2 regions of the Enterococcus sp. DIV0840 genome follow, and region 2 is predicted to be linked to the other one. Evidence: predicted binding sites of a transcription regulator. Region 2 holds the regulator's gene; the other holds the start of a gene.
What was found. The regulator HrcA, encoded in region 2, represses chaperone genes, less so after heat shock. The targets are predictions, from matches to a motif close to TTAGCACTCNNNNNNNNNGAGTGCTAA.
Positions count from the first base shown of each region.

Region 1: the regulator HrcA is predicted to act here: its motif matches at 1,239-1,265, upstream of groES (co-chaperone GroES).

Region 1 is NZ_CP172876.1:1,334,923-1,338,354, reverse strand. Features, by position in the region: gene groL (chaperonin GroEL) at 1-858, opposite strand, end outside; gene groES (co-chaperone GroES) at 922-1,206, opposite strand; gene IGL98_RS06315 (hypothetical protein) at 1,430-1,612, shown strand; gene IGL98_RS06310 (CPBP family intramembrane glutamic endopeptidase) at 1,701-2,369, shown strand; gene IGL98_RS06305 (redox-sensing transcriptional repressor Rex) at 2,434-3,099, opposite strand; gene IGL98_RS06300 (ABC-F family ATP-binding cassette domain-containing protein) at 3,315-3,432, shown strand, end outside.
Region 2 is NZ_CP172876.1:2,195,378-2,198,809, forward strand. Features, by position in the region: gene dnaK (molecular chaperone DnaK) at 1-792, opposite strand, end outside; gene grpE (nucleotide exchange factor GrpE) at 859-1,422, opposite strand; gene hrcA (heat-inducible transcriptional repressor HrcA) at 1,464-2,507, opposite strand; gene hemW (radical SAM family heme chaperone HemW) at 2,716-3,432, opposite strand, start outside.

The DNA of each region.
Region 1 (3,432 bases), 860 kb from region 2:
CATTGCTTTACGACGATCACCAAAACCTGGTGCTTTAACAGCAACAACATTGAATGTTCCACGAATTTTATTTAAGACAAGAGTTGGTAATGCCTCACCATCAACGTCATCAGCGATGATCAATAATGGACGACTTTGTTGTAAAATTTGTTCTAACAAAGGCAAGATATCTTGAATATTAGAGATTTTTTTGTCAGTGATCAAGATATATGGATTTTCTAAAACAGCTTCCATTTTATCATTGTCAGTCACCATATACTGAGATAGGTAGCCACGGTCAAATTGCATTCCCTCAACCACATCTAATTCAGTTTCGATCCCTTTTGATTCTTCAATTGTGATAACACCGTCGTTCCCAACTTTTTCCATTGCATCAGCAATCAATTGTCCAACACGGTCTGAACCAGAAGAAACAGCTGCTACTTGTGCAATTGCTTCTTTTGAATCAACGACAGTTGAAATGTTGTGTAATTCTTCAACTGCAGTTTTTGTTGCTAATTCGATACCGCGACGAATTCCTAGAGGGTTCGCACCAGCAGTTACGTTCTTCAAGCCTTCTCGAACGATTGCTTGTGTCAACACTGTAGCAGTTGTTGTGCCGTCTCCAGCGATGTCATTTGTTTTAGATGCAACTTCAGATACTAATTTAGCACCCATATTTTCAAAATGATCTTCTAGCTCGATTTCTTTTGCAATCGTTACTCCATCATTTGTAATTAATGGTGATCCAAAAGATTTTTCTAAAACAACGTTACGACCTTTAGGGCCTAATGTTACTTTTACTGTGTCCGCTAAAATATCTACCCCACGAAGCATTGCTGCACGTGCATCTTCTGCAAATTTGATTTCTTTTGCCATAATTCCTTCACCTCAAAAATTTTATTTTTTCTATTTTAAATGTTTTTTATGTTAAAAAATGGATTACTCGACAATCGCAATAATGTCTTTACCAGAAACGATCAAGTAATCATTTCCTTCATATTTAACTTCTGTACCTGAATATTTTTCAAACATTACGGTATCGCCTACTTTTACATCGGCAGGAACTTTTGTACCGTTCTCTAAAACACGGCCTTCACCTACTGCGATAACGTTTCCTGTTTGAGGCTTTTCTTTGGCAGCTGATGCTAAGACGATGCCTCCTACTGTTTTTTCTTCTTCTTTCGCGACTTCAATAACGACGCGATCGCTTAATGGTTTTAACACAATAAATCCCTCCATAAAAATTATTTATCATTTTAGCACTCTTGGTTATCGAGTGCTAACTCACACTATTTATAATACTCATTTCCCTATCGTTTTGCAAGTCTTTTGACTAATTTTATTAAATAATCGATCAAAAAAAATAAGTTCCTTTACAAGGATCGGCATATTCCTTCTCAATCCTCCATTTCATGGTAAAATAAGATCAGAAAGGGAGGCGATTGAAATGAAACAACGGATCACGGGAGCTTTGACGATAACAGGACTTTATTTAATTATTGCGAATGTCGGTAACTTCTTCTTTGGAGTAAGCAGACGTTTTGATTGGACAACTACTTTGTGGGAAGCAGCTTTTTTCTTCGTATTTATCTTTCTGTTATTAGGTTATCGTAATAATCATAAAAAATAATAGTCTTCCGAAATAAATGTCAATTATGGTATACTTTTTTATATTCTGCACTTGTTGAAAGGAGCTTACTATTAATATGCCTAAAAATATGTCTATTAAAAAAACAAGTTTTTCAATGATCCTTATTTATGGGCTCGTATTTTTTTCTCCCTATATTTTCAGACCATTTTCACCAGATGTCGTGATTGCGGGTACAACATTCACTTATATTTTAGGTGCTGCTCTGATGATTTGGCTTTACATTAAAAATAAAAATACCGCTGTTACTATGGTCGAACAAGAAGCGAAACTAACTTCTCCTGTTTTCATCTTCTTACTTGGCGTTAGTGGTATTTTTTTAGCAATGATTATCCAAGCAATTGTTTTTGGTATTGAAACAGCGATCACAGGCGTTCAGCCTAGTTCACAAAATACACAAAATATTATCGCAGTTATTTTAGCGAATCCGTTGTTTATCCTAGCAACAACGATTGGCGGACCAATCATGGAAGAGTTTGTTTTTCGTCGTTCTTTGATTGGTTTGACAGAAAGCTATACTGGTTTTTGGATCGCTGCGATTATTAGTTCTTCTTTATTTTCTGTTATCCATCAAGATGGTCATTTCTTTGTTTATTTTTTCATGGGCTTCTTCTTTGCTCTACTCTATAAAATGACTGGGAAAATTTGGACCTCGATCATCGCTCATTGCGGAATGAATACGCTCGTTGTGATTGCCCAACTTATTATGCACTACGCCAATATTGAACTGCCTAAATAAAATTAAAAATAAAACCCCTGTGATTGCCCTTCTTGTATGAAAAGCAATCACAGGGGTTTTTAAATTATTCTTTTTCGTCTTCGATTTCAGTATCGGCTAATTCATTATCATGATGCAAGAAGTAAATCAATGTTTGTAATTCATTCGTCAAATCAACATTTTGAATCAGAACATCTGTTGGTGCTACTAAACGTGCTGCTGTAAAGTTCAAAATACCTTTCACGCCAGCATCTGCCAACTGACTTACAACTTCTTGTGCTTTTCTAGCTGGTAATGTTAGAATCGCTACTTCAATTTGTTGCACACGAATCTGTTCCATCATATCTGTCATTGGATAAACTGGGATACCATCAACGATTCTGCCAACAATGTCGTCGTTCACATCAAATGCGCAGCTAACACGAATACTATTGCTCTGATGAAATTTATACTTTAGTAAGGCACTTCCTAAATTACCTACACCGATCAATGCTACATTTGTTAGTTCATCATCATTCAATGTTTTTGCAAAGAAATTCATCAGATTCTCTACATCGTAGCCATAACCACGCTTACCTAGTTCGCCAAAATAAGAAAAATCTCGTCGAATTGTTGCGCTATCTACTTGCACTGCATCACTGAGCTCAGTAGAGGAAACTTTATTTTTGCCTGCATCATGCAGAATTCTCAAATAACGATAATATAGGGGAAGGCGTCTTGCCGTTGCTTTTGGAATAATTTGGTCTTTCACAATCGTACCTCCAATACTCTAAATATAGACAAATATCCATCTCTCATAATAGCAGTTGTTCCAGATAAAAAGCAATCTTACCGCTCAGGAAAAGAACTATTTTTCAAACTTTTTAAAATTAGGCTGACAAATTTTGAGTCATACTGTAGGATAGGTGCTTTTTTTGATCAATTTATGCTACACTAAAGGCATTGAAATAGAAATGAGGTTACCACATGATTTTACTCCAAGCAAATCAAATCGCCCGTTATTTCGGCGCAGATACTTTGTTTGATAACATACAAATGGAGATCAGTACAAACAGTCGGATCGCTTTAGTCGGCCGCAATGGTG
Region 2 (3,432 bases):
TGGACCAGCGTCTCCTGCTGTGATAAATGGTAAGCTGATTTGAGTTGAAGTAACACCTGATAAATCTTTTTTCGCTTTTTCAGCAGCATCTTTCAAACGTTGAACAGCCATTTTATCTTTAGATAAGTCAACACCGTTTTCTTTTTTGAATTCTGCTACCATGTAGTCGATGATTTTGTTATCAAAGTCATCTCCACCTAGTTCATTGTCACCAGCAGTTGATAATACGTCGAATACGCCATCCCCTAATTCAAGAATCGATACGTCAAATGTACCACCACCAAGGTCAAATACTAACACTTTTTCGTCTTTATCTGTTTTATCTAAACCATATGCTAATGCTGCAGCAGTTGGTTCGTTGACAATACGTTCAACTTCTAAACCAGCGATTTTACCAGCGTCTTTTGTTGCTTGACGTTGTGCATCGTTGAAGTAAGCAGGAACAGTGATAACCGCTTTATCAACTTTTTCACCTAAATAATCTTCTGCGAAACCTTTTAGATATTGTAAGATCATTGCAGAAATTTCTTGTGGTGTATAAGATTTTCCATCTGCTTCTACTTTGTATCCAGCTTCACCCATATGACGTTTGATTGAAGCAATTGTATGTGGATTTGTCACTGCTTGACGTTTTGCAACTTCACCAACTTGGATTTCTCCATTTTTAAATGATACTACTGAAGGTGTCGTACGGTTACCTTCTGGATTCGCAATGATTTTTGCTTCTCCGCCTTCTAATACTGCAACTGCTGAGTTTGTTGTTCCTAAGTCAATACCAATAATTTTACTCATAATTAATGATCTCCTATCTTCTATTTTAATTTTTTTCAATTTATATTATACAAACATTTTTTGTCGTTACTGTGCAACAACAACCATGCTTGCTCGTAAAACGCGGTCATGTAATTTATAACCCTTTTGTAATACTTCAACGATTGTATCGGCTGGAATTTCATCGTTTGCCGGAATCGTTTGGACTGCTTGATGTAAATTAGGATCGAAAGCTTCGCCCATAGTTGGGATTTCTTCAATGCCTTCATCTTTCAATGCAGCTTGTAAGCCTTCAAGAACCATCGAGATGCCTTTTTTCAAGCTTGCTCCTTGTTCATCATCGACTTCTATTGCCATCGCACGTTCTAAATTATCGATCGAAGGTAATAATTTTTTCCCTAAATCCTGTGAACGATAACGAACGAGCAATTCACGCTCATTTTTAAAACGATTGCTCATATTGGCAATTTCAGCTCGTGCTCTTAAAAACTTATCTTCCATTTCTGATAATTCAGCTTTGGCATTATCAAGTTCTGTCATTTCTGCTTCTACCTCAGATACACCTGAATCGTCGATAGCGTCCATGCGTTCTTCTTGTAATTCTTCATTTGTTTCTTCTTTATTACTCACTCTGGCAACTTCCCTTCTCATTTCCGTAGAATTATTAGAATTCTATATTTTCAACTTTTCACTTATTCATCAAGGAACCGATAATAAGCACCAAGTTTTGAAGCTAATTCATGGCGGAAAACATCCACTAATCCAAACATTTTTGAATATGGCATGCTTGTCGGTCCTAATAAAGCAATCGTTCCTTTACCGTGACCTGTCACTTCATATGTTGCAGTAATCATGCTCATATTGTCAAGTAAATCGTTCCCTATTTCCGAACCGATCCGAATCGCTATTTGCGTATCAGCCTTTTCATCTGCCGTCAACAAGTGCGTGATCGCATCTGTATTTTGTATAAAGGAATAAACTGATTTTAGTTGTGTGATGTCCTTTTGTACACCAAAGTCTAAAAGATTCATCCGACCACTGACAAAAACTTTTTCTTCAAAAGCATGTCCTAACATTGCGTCAAATAGATTCATCATACCATCCGGTGTTTGGAAATAGCGATGTAAAATCATCGGAATTTCAGTACGTAAACGATGATAAACGGTCAATAGCGGCTGACCCACCAATTTATCATTGATGATTTGGGTCATCTTCTCCAAGTCTTGACTTGAAACAGATGCTGGGATCGCAAATACTTGGCTTTCCACATTACCTTTATCCGTCACGATGATTGCTATGATCTGGCGTTCGTTTAATGGAACAATTCGAAAACCAGTCAGTCTTCGTTCCTTCACTTCAGGACCTAACGAAAAAGCAGTATAACTTGTTAAATCAGAAAGGATTTCAGCTGATTGTTCAATAATGTCATTGATTTCATGAAACTCTTTCCCAAATGAATGGCGAATCGTTTCTAATTCATCATGTTCGATTTCAGTAGGACTCAATAAATGATCCACATAGTAGCGATAACCATCCATTGAAGGAATTCTACCGGAAGACGAATGTGTCTTTAGTAATAATCCGTGCTCTTCTAAAGCTTTCATATCATTACGAATCGTTGCCGAACTTGACTTAATTCCTTCTTCCATTAGTTTCTTTGATCCTACAGGGCTTCCTGTATTTGTGTATTCTTGGATGATAAGTCGCAAAATATTCTTTTGTCTTTCTGTTATCATAATTACCACCCTTCATTAGCACTCATGTTGTTCAAGTGCTAATACAATTATTAATATAGCAAGTTCTTGCAAAATTGTCAAGAGAAAAACATACTTTTTTAGCACTCTTTGTCGTCGAGTGCTAAAAAAATAAAAAAGAACGAAACAAAAGTCTTTTCGACTATCGTTTCGTTCCTAAAACTTATAAATAAGCTGTCAACTTTTATCTCTATTCTTTATCAATCAAAAATGCTTCAAATACATCATTCCCTAGAAAAAGTCCTTGCTCTGTAAGTTGGATATGGCTTTCATTTTCCAATAATAACCCTTTATGAACTAATTCTGGAATCGTCTCTTTGTATACTTGGTCTAAAGATAAACCAAATTTGTCTTTGAAACGCACCTTGGAAACGCCACTCATTTTTCGTAAACCTAAGAAAAGTTCTTCTTCCATTTGATTGTTTAGTGTCAAAATTTCCGTTTCAACAGTAGGCAGCTGATTTTCTCTTAGTGGTTTTAAATAGTGCTGAATTGGACCATGATTGCGGTAACGCGTATGTCCTAGATAGCCACTAGCTCCTGCCCCAAAACCATAATAGTGATCATTATTCCAATAAACCAAATTATGCTGGCTTTCTTGCCCTTTTAACGCAAAGTTACTAACCTCATATTGATGACGTCCCGCTTTTTCCATTGCGATGATCGTTTCTTCGAACATTAGTGCTTCAACTTCTTGATCAGGTAACTGCAGGCGACCTTGTCGTACCCAGTTCATAAACATCGTTTTATTTTCTAAAATCAGTGAATACAGCGAATAGTGTGGTAAATCAAGTTCTATTGCTCGTTTTAGCGTATCTCTGAAGCCTTCTAAGGTTTGACCCGGTAAAGCGTAGATCAAATCGATGCTCACATTAAAAAAATCTTCTTTTTCTAAAAACTTCATCGT